3 regions of the Psychrobacillus sp. NPDC096623 genome follow, and region 3 is predicted to be linked to each of the others. Evidence: riboswitches for the same ligand, from Rfam matches in the RefSeq annotation. Region 3 holds a riboswitch; each other region holds the start of a gene.
What was found. A riboswitch is a leader RNA that binds a small molecule or an ion and turns the genes downstream of it on or off. The one in region 3 is predicted to bind S-adenosylmethionine.

Region 1 (4,541 bases), on a different contig from region 3:
TTTCCTCTGCTTTCCTCTCCTCAATTGGAATTTCCGCACCATCGTTTATAGACAAATCGAATGTAGAGGATGGTGCAGCCACATAAAATGGAATTGAATTTACGGAAGCTAGAATAGCCAAGTTCAGAGTTCCTATCTTATTTGCGGTATCACCATTTTTTGCTATCCGGTCCGCTCCGACTATAATTGCCTCGATTCCTTTTGCCCCGATTGTGTGTGCAGCCATACTATCGGTAATTAGTGTCACATCGACACCTGATTGCTGCAGCTCCCACACCGTCAACCTGCCACCTTGAAAGACAGGTCTAGTTTCACATGCGAATACCTCAAACTTTTTGCCGTGTTCCTTCCCTAGATGGAACGGAGATAAAGCAGTACCATACTTTGCAGTGGCAATCGAACCTGCATTGCAAATAGTCATTACCTTCGTTTTATCTTCCAGTAAAGTAAGGGCAAATTCACCAATATTCCGACAGGACTCTTCGTCTTCCTTATGTATTTTCCTTGCTTCTTCCACTAGTAGCTGCTTTGCACTCGTAACATTATCAACTTGATTTACTACTTTCAACAATCGCTCAAGGGCCCAAACTAAGTTGACAGCAGTTGGTCGAGATTCGCCCAAGTAAGTTGCATCTTTTTTTAATGTTTCTAGAAAATCTTTCATCGAATTTGTTTTATAATTTTGTGCCTCCAGAGCTAATCCATATGCCGCCGTAATTCCAATAGCAGGAGCACCCCGGACTTTCAGAGTAATAATTGCATCATAAACGTCTTTAAGTGTTTCTATTTTTAAATAGACAATTTCATGTGGAAGCTTCTGCTGATCTAAGAGTACTAACTGCTTATCTTCCCATTTAATCGATAATGGTATAGTCATTGTTGAATTTCTCCTAATAACTCAATTACCGCATCGATTGAGTCTATTTGATTACGTCTAACTATTAGTAATTCTCCGGCATTAAGCGTTTGTTTTTTTAGTAAAATTCGTTGCTCTTGGTTTACAATGCTATCTAAGTCTTTGACATGTGCCAATCCAATTGTTCTACGAATAAGTTCACACCCTGCAAAACCTAATGAATCATGAAATATTTTTTCCAATACAAATGCATCATAGCCTTCTATATCCTTAAAGGAATCGAATTCACTCTGTTTCAAAAAATCTGAAAATTTGGTCGAGAAAATAAGCCATGTGTTTTGTATATGATCGTTAATAACCTCACGTTGTTCGCCTTCTCTTGTAATGGATTGAACGATTAAATTTCCCAAAAACAAGCCTATATCAAATCCAATAGGACCATAAAAAGCAAACTCTGGATCGATTACTTTTGTTTCTTCTTCACTTGCAAATATACTTCCCGTATGAAGATCTCCATGCAGTAAAGCCTCTGCCTCTGTCAAAAAGCTTCGTTTTAGTTTTGCCACTTCGAGCTTTAATAAATGGTTATTCCAGATAGCCTCGACCTCTGCTTGTAATGCAGGTTCAAAATCATTTGTTTCATGATCAAAAAAAGGATCCGTAAAGATTAAGTCTTCTGTGATCTTACACAATTCTGGATTAGAAAACTCTACAACAAGCGCCTTTTTTTCAAAGGGGTGAAGTGCAAAATCAGAAGTATTAAAAAGTGTTAATGCTAGATATTCTCCAATATCGGTTGATAATTTAGGATATGATTCACCTTTTATCAAACCCTCCCGTACTATTTGAAGATGTGACAAATCTTCCATTACCGTTATAGCTAAATCTTCATCTGCTGCATAGACTTTGGGAACAAGACCAACTGCATATTCTCCATGTTTTTGTAAGGCAGTTGCTTCAATCTTTGCCCTTTTCAGCGTAAGTGGCCAACTTTCTCCAACGACCTTTGCATAGGGTAGTGCCTGTTTAATAATAATTCCTCGTTTACTCACTTGATCCGTTATATGGAATACATAGTTTAAGTTTCCATCGCCAATCTCTTTGCAAACTAATGGAGCTTCGTTTGAGAACAAGGATAATTCCTTTGCCAGTGAAATTGCCGTTTCTTCCGTTAATGATTCGTATTGTTTTGTAGTTACTACCGCCATTACTTTCTCCCTTTCATTTACAAAAATAAAAAACCTCTTTCAAAAGAAAGAGGTTTAGAATAAGAGATTCTGAACCTCTTATCTCTCAGAAAGTAAACTTTCTGATGGAATTAGCACCGTGCCTTACGGAATTTTACATTCCGGCGCATAAAGCGCCCCGTCTCACAACGGTATTACGGTCGGTTGCTGGGCTTCATAGGGCCATTATCCCTCCGCCTGCTCTTGATAAGAGTACGTTACAACTATTTACGATTGATTAGAATCCTAGCATATTAGAAAAAGTTATGTCAACTGTTTTTTTGAATAAAAATAAATTTAAATTTTCTTATTGACAGAATTTTTATACCATGGAATAATCAATATTATTTATTAAATACTTTAACCGAATATTTTTTCTTATTTAGAGCAGGTGGAGGGACAAGCCCTATGATACCCGGCAACCGATTCAATTTTGAACACGGTGCTAATTCTTGCAGCTAACAAGCTGAGAAATAAGAAGTTGTTAGACTATTAACCTCTTCTTATTTGAAGAGGTTTTTTTAATGTCATCTGTCCAGCGCTAGTCAGGGCTTGCATAGGCGCTTGTGCATTTATAAGTCAGGAGTGAAATAAATGAGCGGAGTTACTGCACACTATCAACTATATGGAAAAGCTGGATCGTTTGAAAGAAAGGCGAAAGATATTGCACTTGGTTTGACTATTGGTTCTTGGACCACTTTAGCCTTGTTAGAACAGGAGCAGCTAAAAAAACATAAAGGAACTGTACTATCCGTTACGGAATTTAAGGATATACTTCACCCAATTAATCCTGAAAAGGTGAAAGGTGAAATTAAAATATTCTACCCTGCAGCAAACTTTTCGGCTGATATACCTGCAATTTTAACTACAGTCTTCGGCAAACTATCCTTAGATGGTGAAATAAAACTATTAGATTTAGAATTCGATTCAAGTCTATTGTCCAGTTTCCCAGGACCTCGCTTCGGCATTCAAGGCATTCGAGAAAGATTAGGTGTTTTTGAACGTCCGCTTGTCATGAGTATATTCAAAGGGGTCATTGGGAGAGATATCGAATTTTTAGCCGAACAGCTTAGACAACAAGCGCTTGGTGGAGTTGATCTTGTAAAAGACGATGAGATACTATTTGAAAATCCTCTAACTACTTTTGAAAAGCGTATATCTGCTGGTCGAGAAGTGCTAAATCAGGTGTATGAAGAAACCGGACACCGTACGCTATATGCAGTAAATTTATCTGGACGTACTTTCAAATTAAAGGACAAGGCTAAAAAAGCGCGAGAACTTGGAGCAGATGCACTTTTATTTAATGTTCATGCTTACGGATTAGATGTTCTTCAGGAGCTAGCAGAAGACGATGAAATTCAATTGCCACTCATGGCTCATCCCGCTTATAGTGGAGCATTTACTTCTTCCGCATTTTATGGAGTTTCAACGCCATTAGTTCTTGGAAAACTCACTCGATATGCGGGGGCAGACTTCTCGTTATTCCCTTCTCCTTATGGTAGTGTTGCACTTGAAAAGTCTATAGCTCTTTCTCTAGGCGAAGAACTAACAAAAAACAGTAACGTTAAACAAAGCTTTCCAGTACCATCTGCCGGCATTCATCCTGGTCTCGTACCACTATTAATGAATGACTATGGAATAGATAGCATTATTAATGCAGGGGGCGGTGTACATGGACATCCCGCCGGTGCAATCGGAGGGGGGCTAGCTTTTAGGCAGGCCGTAGCGGCTGTATTGGAAGATATTCCATTAGAGCAGGCAGCGAAACAACATAGTGAACTAAAAACGGCACTTGAATTATGGGGTGATAAGTAATATGAGTAAACTTGTAATTTTTTGTGACTTTGATGGAACTATTACCAATCAAGATAACATTATGGCTATCATGAAAAAATTTGCACCACCAGAATGGATACCGATTAAAGATGATATTTTAGGTCAACGAATTTCCATTAGGGATGGCGTAGCAAAAATGTTCTCTCTCCTACCTATTGAGTCAAAAGATGAAATTATTTCTTTTGTGCGCCAGCAGGCAATCATCCGTGATGGGTTTAGTGAATTTGTATCCTTTACAAAAAAGCATGACATACCACTTTACATCGTAAGTGGCGGGATAGACTTTTTCGTTCATAATCTACTAGAACCATTTGGACCATTTGCAGGTGTTTACTGCAACGAATCGGATTTTTCGAAAGAAACTATTCACATTGAGTTTCCATATAGCTGTGATGAACAATGTACGAGCCAAGGCTGTGGTTGCTGTAAACCATCTATTATTCGTACCCTTCTTCACCAAGATGCAGTGAGTGTTGTAATTGGCGATTCTATCACTGATTTAGAAGCCGCAAAATTGGGAGATATCATTATCGCAAGAGATTTCTTAATCGAAAAATGCGAAGAATTAAATATTCCCTATGAGCCTTTTGAAAACTTCCACGATGTAATAGAGATTATTGAGC
Region 2 (4,541 bases), on a different contig from region 3:
AATAACAGGTGATGTGACAATCGGTCCAGAGACTACAATTTGGTTTAATACGGTAATTAGAGGTGATGTTGCTCCTACTATTATTGGAAGTAAGGTTAGTATACAGGATTTAAGCTGTTTACATCAAAGCCCAAACAAAGCTCTAATAATAGAAGATGAAGTGACTATAGGACATCAAGTGACGTTACATAGCTGTATAATACGTAAAGGTGCATTGATAGGAATGGGGTCAATTATTTTAGATGGTGCCGAAATTGGGGAAGGTGCATTTATTGGAGCCGGAAGTCTTGTACCACCTGGTAAAAAAATACCTCCAAATTCATTAGCACTAGGGAGCCCTGCAAAAGTCGTACGAGACCTAAATGACGAGGATAAAGCGGATGTTCAAAGAATTATCCGAGAATATGTAGAAAAAGGACAATATTATAAATCGCTTCAGAAGTAAATAATCGTACCGTTTGTTTGTGTGGATTGATTGATTTTCGTCTTGGTCGATCGATTTTGCACCTGATTGAGTGATTATTAGCTCTTATCGATCGATTCAATGTCATCATTGATCGTTCGCTTAATATTCACCATTGAAAAAAGGCTTTCCGTCATAGGAAAGCCTTTTTTGTTCATACTACTTATAATCCAGCCATTTGTTTTAATTCTGCAGCTTTGTCTGTTTGTTCCCATGGTACATCAATGTCTGTACGACCAAAATGACCATAAGCAGCTGTTTGTTTGTATATTGGACGGCGAAGGTCTAGCATTTTAATAATTCCTGCTGGACGTAGGTCGAATAGTTCGCGAATATACGAAACTAATTCAACTTCTTCTACCTTACCAGTACCAAATGTTTCAACAGCGATAGAAACTGGCTTAGCAACACCAATTGCATAAGCAAGTTGTACTTCACAACGATCTGCAAGACCAGCAGCAACAATGTTTTTAGCAACATAGCGTGCAGCATAGGCAGCAGAACGGTCTACTTTTGTTGGATCTTTGCCCGAGAAAGCTCCCCCACCATGACGTGCATATCCACCGTACGTATCTACGATGATTTTACGTCCTGTTAAACCAGCATCTCCCTGTGGTCCACCAATAACAAAGCGTCCTGTTGGGTTGATAAAGTATTTTGTATTTTCATCTATTAAATTTGCAGGAACAATCGGATTGATCACCACTTCTTTAATATCTTTTTGAATTTGTTCTAACGTAATTTCTGGATGGTGCTGAGTTGAAATAACAATTGTATCAATATGAACCGGGTTATTATTCTCATCATATTCTACAGTTACTTGTGTTTTACCATCTGGACGAAGATAGTCTAACGTCTCATCTTTACGAACTTGAGCTAATCGATGAGACAATTTATGCGCTAAACTGATTGGTAGCGGCATAAGTTCAGGTGTTTCATTACAAGCGTAGCCGAACATTAAACCTTGGTCTCCTGCTCCGATTGCTTCAATGTCAGAATCGCTCATGGAGCCTTCTCTAGCTTCTAAAGCTTGGTCCACACCTTGTGCAATATCAGCTGATTGTTCATCGATTGAAGTAAGCACAGCAGAAGTTTCTGAATCGAAACCATACTTAGCACGTGTATAGCCAATATCTTTTATAGTAGAACGAACTACTTTAGGAATATCTACATAAGTAGATGTTGTAATTTCTCCAGCAACTAATACTAGTCCTGTCGTAACACTCGTTTCACAAGCTACACGAGCATTTGGGTCTTCTGCTAAAATTGCATCTAGAATTGCATCGGAGATTTGATCACAGATTTTATCTGGATGACCCTCTGTTACTGATTCTGATGTAAATAATCGACGTTGTGTCATAGATTATTCCTCCTATATCCTGCGAGATTTCTCTCAAGAATTGATACGGTACTCATTCCCATGTCAAGCCATTCAAAATTCCATGCACTTTTAAAAGATATGATTTTTTGTGCATTGAAGTTAACTTGAAGCCGTTTCGGACTTGGCACACAAGGATAAAGGGCGATGTTCAATAAAAAAGCCCCTCACTCACGTAAATATACATGAGGAAAGGCATTAATATCATAAGCACCTTTCACTCTTATCAATCAAGGAATTTCACCTTGTCTCAGGTTTGGCACCTTTGTAATAATAAAAAATTACAGGTTGCCGGGTTTCATAGGGCCTGACCCCTCCACCAGCTCGGGATAAGAGTATCCGTTCAATTTATCATCATACGTAAGTCTGTAAAAGATGTCAACTATTTTTGTTTGTATTTTATACACAAAAGAAAAATTTTAAAGTAATTAGTATAGACTATTCACTCCAATGTGTTATACTAATTCACATATCTAGTAAAACTTCTTCTTTTTTAGAGGAAATATAAAAAAAGGATGGTATATTCAACATGAATTCAATCGATACTGTGAGTGAACTGAAAGAATTGTTAGCAGGTAATAACGTTAGCAGCCAATTGTCAGTGCCACAACTAGTGGAAAAAGCTACAACAAGAGGAGAAGCTGTTCTAACTTCTACTGGTGCAGTTAAAGCCGAAACAGGTAAATATACTGGCCGCTCTCCACAAGATAAGTATATAGTAGATGAAGCTATTTCAAAAGACAAAATCGATTGGGGCTCAGTAAACCAACCAATTTCTTCTGACGTTTTTGATGCATTATATAAAAAAATGACTGATTTCTTAAATAAGCAAGACGAAATCTTCGAATTTAAAGGATATGCAGGAGCAGATAAAGAATCTCGTCTAGGTATTCAAGTTATTAATGAATACGCTTGGCATAATCTTTTTGCTCATCAACTATTTATCCGTCCGACACAGGAAGAACTTGCAACACATACAACTGACTTCACTATACTTTCTGCACCTAACTTTAAAGCAGATCCAGCAGTAGATGGAACTAGTTCAGAAACGTTTATCATCGTATCTATGGAAAAACGCACGGTATTAATCGGTGGTACTGAGTATGCTGGTGAGATGAAAAAATCCATTTTCTCTATTATGAACTACTTATTGCCAGAACAAGACATTTTACCAATGCACTGCTCAGCAAATGTTGGGGATGATGGGGACGTTGCTTTGTTCTTCGGTTTGTCTGGAACAGGAAAAACGACTCTTTCTGCGGATGCAGGACGCAAATTAATCGGGGATGACGAGCACGGCTGGTCAGATAACGGTGTATTTAATATCGAAGGTGGTTGTTACGCGAAATGTATCGACCTAACGCGAGAAAATGAGCCCCAAATCTGGGATGCTATCACTTTCGGAACTGTATTAGAAAACGTTGTAGTAGATGCGGAAACACGCGTTGCTAACTATGCGGATAACTCATTAACAGAAAATACACGTGCTGCTTATCCAATTCAATATATCGATAATATTGTAGACCCATCTGTAGCAGGTCATCCAAATACAATAATATTCTTAACTGCTGATGCATTTGGCGTATTGCCTCCGATCAGTAAACTAACGAAAGAACAAGCAATGTACCATTTCTTAAGTGGATTTACATCGAAACTTGCTGGAACTGAGCGTGGAGTAACTTCTCCTCAACCAGTATTCTCTACTTGCTTTGGCTCACCTTTCTTACCATTGCATGCAACGGTATATGCAGAAATGCTTGGGAAGAAAATTGACGAACACGGCGCACAAGTATTCTTAGTAAACACTGGTTGGACTGGTGGAGAATACGGTGTAGGTAACCGCATGAAGCTTTCATACACACGTACAATGGTTCGTGCAGCAATTGATGGCAAACTAAACAATGTTGAAACAGCAACAGATGCAGTATTTGGTTTAGCGATTCCGACAGAAGTAGAAGGCGTTCCTTCAGAGGTACTAATTCCGCGTAATGCTTGGGAAGATAAAGAGGCATATGATCAAAAGGCAGCTGAGCTAGCTCAATCATTCCGTGAAAACTTTAAAAAGTTCGGAACAGTTTCAGAAGACATTTCGGTTCAAGGTGGACCATTATCTTAATAAAGTAAACATCAAAAGAGCCAAATTCTATTGAATTTGGCTCTTTTTAATAATTGTTTATTAAAATATATGATTATAGTATTACACCAGCAAAGCTTCCCCTCAATGCTTGCTTAGCCTACAGGAAATTCAACCCTCAACATGTGCTGTACTTATTAGCAGCATCCAATTAGCATTAATCACCATTAGTCGCATGGTATGAACTATTAACTAATTTCGGAAATATTTCTACAAACTTTTCCGCTTCCTCTTCATCAACCTTATATAGAATAATTTCTGAACCATAGTGTCCTATTTCCATCTGTTCCTCTCCATCTTCTTGGAAGAACATCGTAAACCACTTTAAGCCCCCCTTTGGATCAACAGAATAATTTCTAAAATAGAGCCTATTTTCATCCGTTAGATTAATAGTAACCACTTTCATCAATCCCTCTGTTTGAACAGAAACTGCTCGAGAGTTTAACTCTTCTAACACGTCTAGTTCCTCACTCCAACAATGGATGACTACCTCTTGGAATTCATTTGTATATTGATCCCACAAATCCTCCCAAAAACTAGTATCTATAGGAAACGAAGATTTTCCT
Region 3 (4,541 bases):
TATTAGGTATGATAAAAAGAAAAAGGTGGTACCATATGACAATTCAATTTTACGGTTATCCTAAGTGTAGTACTTGCAGAAAAGCGAGTAAATGGTTAAAGGACAATGGAATTGATTACATAGAAAATCATATCGTAGAAACTCCCCCAACTAAGGAACAACTTCAAGAAATGCATGAGGTAGGTGGATTAGAGCTAAAAAAATTCTTTAACACTTCTGGTATGAAGTATCGTGAGCTTGGACTTAAAGATAAATTATCTACAATGTCAGAAGACGAACAATTATCCATACTTGCTACTGATGGGATGCTTATCAAGCGACCGATTGTTTTTGACGGGAAAAAATTAACGTTAGGATTCAAGGAAGAACAGTTTGAAGACGTTTGGAAGACTTCTTAAAGTGACTTGTTTTTACGATAAAAATATGTGAATATTATAGATGAATGTATTAATAATGGAGAGGGGAACATTTAATGAACACACCTAAGGATTTAAAATACTCAGCAGAGCATGAATGGGTAAAAACTGAAGGCGGAAATGTCCGTATCGGTATTACTGAATTTGCACAATCAGAACTAGGAGATATCGTGTTTGTCGAGCTTCCACAAGTGGGAGATGAGATCAAGGCAGGAGATCCATTCGGTAGTGTAGAATCTGTAAAAACAGTTTCTGAGCTATATGCACCGATAAGCGGTAAAGTGTTAGAAGTAAATTCAGAATTAGAAGATAGTCCTGAATATGTAAACGAATCCCCTTATGAAAATGCATGGATGATCGTTATTGAACCTACTGATTTGGCAGAAGTAGAGGCTTTACTTTCTCCAGAAAAATACGAAGAATTAATTTCACAATAATTATGAAAACGCCGCTTAATAACGGCGTTTTTTTCATATAATATTGGAAAGGGCATAGTTAGGAGAGATGCAAAAATGGCTATTGTCTTTAGTGAAAAAATAATTCTTGTTGAGGGAAGATCGGATAAACTTAAGCTTCTTCAACTTCTTGATGAATCAACAGAAATTATTTGTACGAACGGAACGATATCGAATGTAAAGCTTGAAGAAATTTTAAGTCCTTATGACGGTATTCCTATATATGCGTTTTTAGATGCAGATAAATCAGGAGAGCAAATTCGCTCCGTTGTGCGAAAAGAATACCCAGAAGCAATTCATCTATACACCAATCCAATGTATTGTGAAGTAGCGACTACACCGTTCAAAGTTTTGGCTTCTATTTTAAAAAGTGTTAATATAAAAGTGAAAAGAAACTTTTTACTTTAGGATGATGGAATATGAATGAATGGACTCTTGATCAATGGAATAGAAACAAGAATAGTGGTCAGCTTACAATGTTATATATATATACACCTTTATGTGGAACATGCCAAGTTGCTAGTAAAATGATGCAAGTTGTACAAGAAATGAAGCCTTTTTCTATTGGCCAAGCAAATATTAACTATCTGGGAAATTTTGCTGCGGATTATCAAATCGAAAGCGTTCCATGTTTGCTAATTGCTAAAGGTGGCACGGTATATAAAAAAATATATGCATTCCAATCAGTACCATTTATATTAGATGCGATAAAAAATATTGACGAGCAAGTAGTCTTATGATAACATACGATATACCAAGAAATTAAATAGTGTCACTCTTATTAAGAGAGGTGGAGGGAAGTGCCCTATGAAGCCCGGCAACCGTCATGTAAATGAAATGGTGCCAAATCACGCAAAGCAATTGCTTTGGGAAATGAGAGAATGGATGAATGTTATTAAAATGGATAACGTAAAACCCTTCTGCTCTTTTGCAGGAGGGTTTTTTTAGATAGAAAGGTGGCAAGATTCACATGATTAGTTTAAATAATATTTCGAAAAAATTTAGTACGAAACAAGGTACGATCGTTGCAGTTGAAGAGGTGAATCTTGACATAAAGAAAGGTGAAATTTTCGGCATCATTGGTTATAGTGGTGCAGGTAAAAGTACACTTATTCGTTTATTAAATGGATTGGAAAAACCAACTTCTGGACAAATTATTGTGAACAATCAAGATATCACAAAGATAAATGAAGTGAAGCTCCGTCAGGTAAGACAAAAGGTAAGTATGATTTTCCAACATTTTAATCTGTTATGGTCTAGAACGGTTGCAGAGAATATTGCTTTTCCTTTAGAAATAGCTGGTGTACCAAAAGAACAACGCATAACAAGAGTTAACGAACTAATTGATCTAGTAGGATTAGAGGGTCGCGGACATTACTATCCTTCTCAATTATCAGGCGGACAAAAACAACGTGTCGGAATTGCACGCGCATTAGCCAATCGTCCAGAAGTCCTTCTCTGTGATGAAGCAACCTCAGCATTAGATCCAGAAACTACTGATTCAATTTTGGATCTATTAGTTAGCATTAACGAAAAATTAGGTCTTACAATTGTATTGATAACCCATGAGATGCAGGTTATCCAAAAAATTTGTGGGCGTGTAGCTGTAATGGAAAAAGGGCATGTTGTAGAAGAAGGAAACGTTTTAGATGTATTCCAAAACCCACAGCAGGCAATAACGAAGCGTTTTGTTTCGCAGATCAATGATTCCAATAAAGCTCTACAAACAATCCAACAATTAAAAGAGCTTTATCCAAATGGAAAACTGATTAAACTAGGATTTGTAGGAGAACAAACAGTGCAGCCTATTTTGTCTAGACTTATCAAGCAATTTGATCTCGATGTGAATATTGTTCAAGGCAATATTTCACATACGCAAAATGGCGCATTTGGTACACTAATCCTTCAACTAGAAGGAGATGCATTATTAGTGGATGAGGCTATTCGCTATATTCACGAACAAAAAGTAATTACAGAGGTGATCAACAATGATTAATGATTTATTTCCAAATGTTGATTGGCCTAAAATGTGGGAAGCAACACTTGAAACATTATATATGACTTCAGTATCCACTATTTTAACAGCAATTATTGGACTAGTTCTCGGTCTTCTACTTTTCTTAACTAGTCCACATCAGGCATGGGCCAACAAACTGGCTAATTGGTTAACTGGAGCGTTCGTTAATATATTCCGTTCCATTCCATTTATCATTTTGATCATTTTATTGATCCCATTAACGAAGTTTTTAGTCGGTACAATGCGTGGACCAAATGCAGCATTTCCTGCTTTAGTAATCGGAGCAGCTCCATTTTATGCTCGCATGGTTTTAATAGCACTACGTGAGATAGACAAGGGTGTATTAGAAGCTGCAAAATCAATGGGTGCTAAAACTTCTACTATTATATGGAAGGTATTATTGCCAGAGTCAATGCCTGCTTTAGTTTCGGGAATTACAGTTACAGGTATTTCACTAGTCGGGTATACGGCAATGGCTGGAATCATCGGTGCAGGCGGACTAGGAACTTTAGCTTTCTTAGATGGATTTCAAAGAGGTAGAACAGACGTAACATTTGTCGCAACGATCTTTATATTAATCATGGTATTTATTATCCAGTGGATAGGCGATGTAATTACGACAAAAATTGATAAACGATAAATGGTGTTAGCGAGAATACTCGATCACATAGAAATAATAGATAAAAAGGGAGAGATTTTAGAATGAAGAAGTTTTTAGCTGGAGCTTTATTATCAGTAAGTGCATTAGCACTTGCAGCATGTGGAGAAGAAGATAGTAGCAAACTTGTAGTAGGTGCATCTAACGTACCTCATGCTGTTATTTTAGAAGAAGTTAAACCGATCCTTGAAGAACAAGGAATCGAACTAGTTGTAGAATCTTACCAAGATTATGTACTACCAAACAAAGATTTAGACTCAGGTGATTTGGACGCGAACTACTTCCAACATATCCCTTACTTTGAATCACAAAAAGCTGATTTTGGATATGACTTCGCTAACGCTGGCGGTATTCACATCGAGCCAATCGGTTTATACTCTAAAAAATACGGTTCAATCGAAGAGCTTCCAGAAGGTGCAACTATATTAATGAGTAACTCTGTTGCCGATCATGGACGTATCCTTGCTATGTTAGAAGCAAAAGGTCTTATTAAATTAGCAGATGGTATTGATAAAACAAAAGCAGAAGTTAAAGATATCGTAGAAAATCCTAAAAATCTTGAATTTGACGCTAACTATGAGTCAGCACTAATGGTTCAGTTATATGAAAATGAAGAAGGCGATGCAGTATTGATCAACTCCAACTATGCAATAGACGCTGACCTTAACCCATTAGAAGACTCTATCGCTATTGAAGAATCAGATGAATCACCATATGTAAATATCATCGCAGTAAAATCTGGTGACGAAGACAGTAAAGAGATTAAAGCTTTAGTAGAAGCATTAAAATCTAAAGAAATCCAAGACTTCATCCTAAGTGAGTGGGGCGGATCAGTAGTACCGGTAAAATAATAGTATTTGAGAGAACAGACATCCTAGGATGTCTGTTTTTTTGTCGTGTTGGATAGCCCATTGCTCCGTTAATATAGCCCATAAATATCAGAGAATAGCCATAAACCTTCAATAATGGTCCATAGAATGCAATATAGCCAATAC

Region 1: linked by a shared signal. The riboswitch ahead of mtnW (2,3-diketo-5-methylthiopentyl-1-phosphate enolase) and the one ahead of ACIQX2_RS13935 (methionine ABC transporter ATP-binding protein) in region 3 are both predicted to bind S-adenosylmethionine.
Region 2: linked by a shared signal. The riboswitch ahead of metK (methionine adenosyltransferase) and the one ahead of ACIQX2_RS13935 (methionine ABC transporter ATP-binding protein) in region 3 are both predicted to bind S-adenosylmethionine.

Annotation. Positions count from the first base shown of each region.
Region 1 covers NZ_JBIWER010000007.1:131,811-136,351, forward strand. The annotation lists gene mtnA (S-methyl-5-thioribose-1-phosphate isomerase) at 1-877, opposite strand, end outside; gene mtnK (S-methyl-5-thioribose kinase) at 874-2,064, opposite strand; SAM riboswitch class I at 2,140-2,296, opposite strand; SAM riboswitch class I at 2,458-2,562, shown strand; gene mtnW (2,3-diketo-5-methylthiopentyl-1-phosphate enolase) at 2,677-3,897, shown strand; gene ACIQX2_RS17035 (2-hydroxy-3-keto-5-methylthiopentenyl-1-phosphate phosphatase) at 3,899-4,541, shown strand, end outside.
Region 2 covers NZ_JBIWER010000003.1:486,158-490,698, forward strand. The annotation lists gene ACIQX2_RS11860 (gamma carbonic anhydrase) at 1-445, shown strand, start outside; gene metK (methionine adenosyltransferase) at 627-1,823, opposite strand; SAM riboswitch class I at 2,062-2,177, opposite strand; gene pckA (phosphoenolpyruvate carboxykinase (ATP)) at 2,371-3,957, shown strand; gene ACIQX2_RS11875 (hypothetical protein) at 4,133-4,541, opposite strand, start outside.
Region 3 covers NZ_JBIWER010000005.1:54,978-59,518, reverse strand. The annotation lists gene ACIQX2_RS13955 (arsenate reductase family protein) at 36-398, shown strand; gene gcvH (glycine cleavage system protein GcvH) at 473-853, shown strand; gene ACIQX2_RS13945 (toprim domain-containing protein) at 929-1,279, shown strand; gene ACIQX2_RS13940 (thioredoxin family protein) at 1,291-1,611, shown strand; SAM riboswitch class I at 1,647-1,751, shown strand; gene ACIQX2_RS13935 (methionine ABC transporter ATP-binding protein) at 1,842-2,867, shown strand; gene ACIQX2_RS13930 (methionine ABC transporter permease) at 2,860-3,528, shown strand; gene ACIQX2_RS13925 (MetQ/NlpA family ABC transporter substrate-binding protein) at 3,591-4,397, shown strand.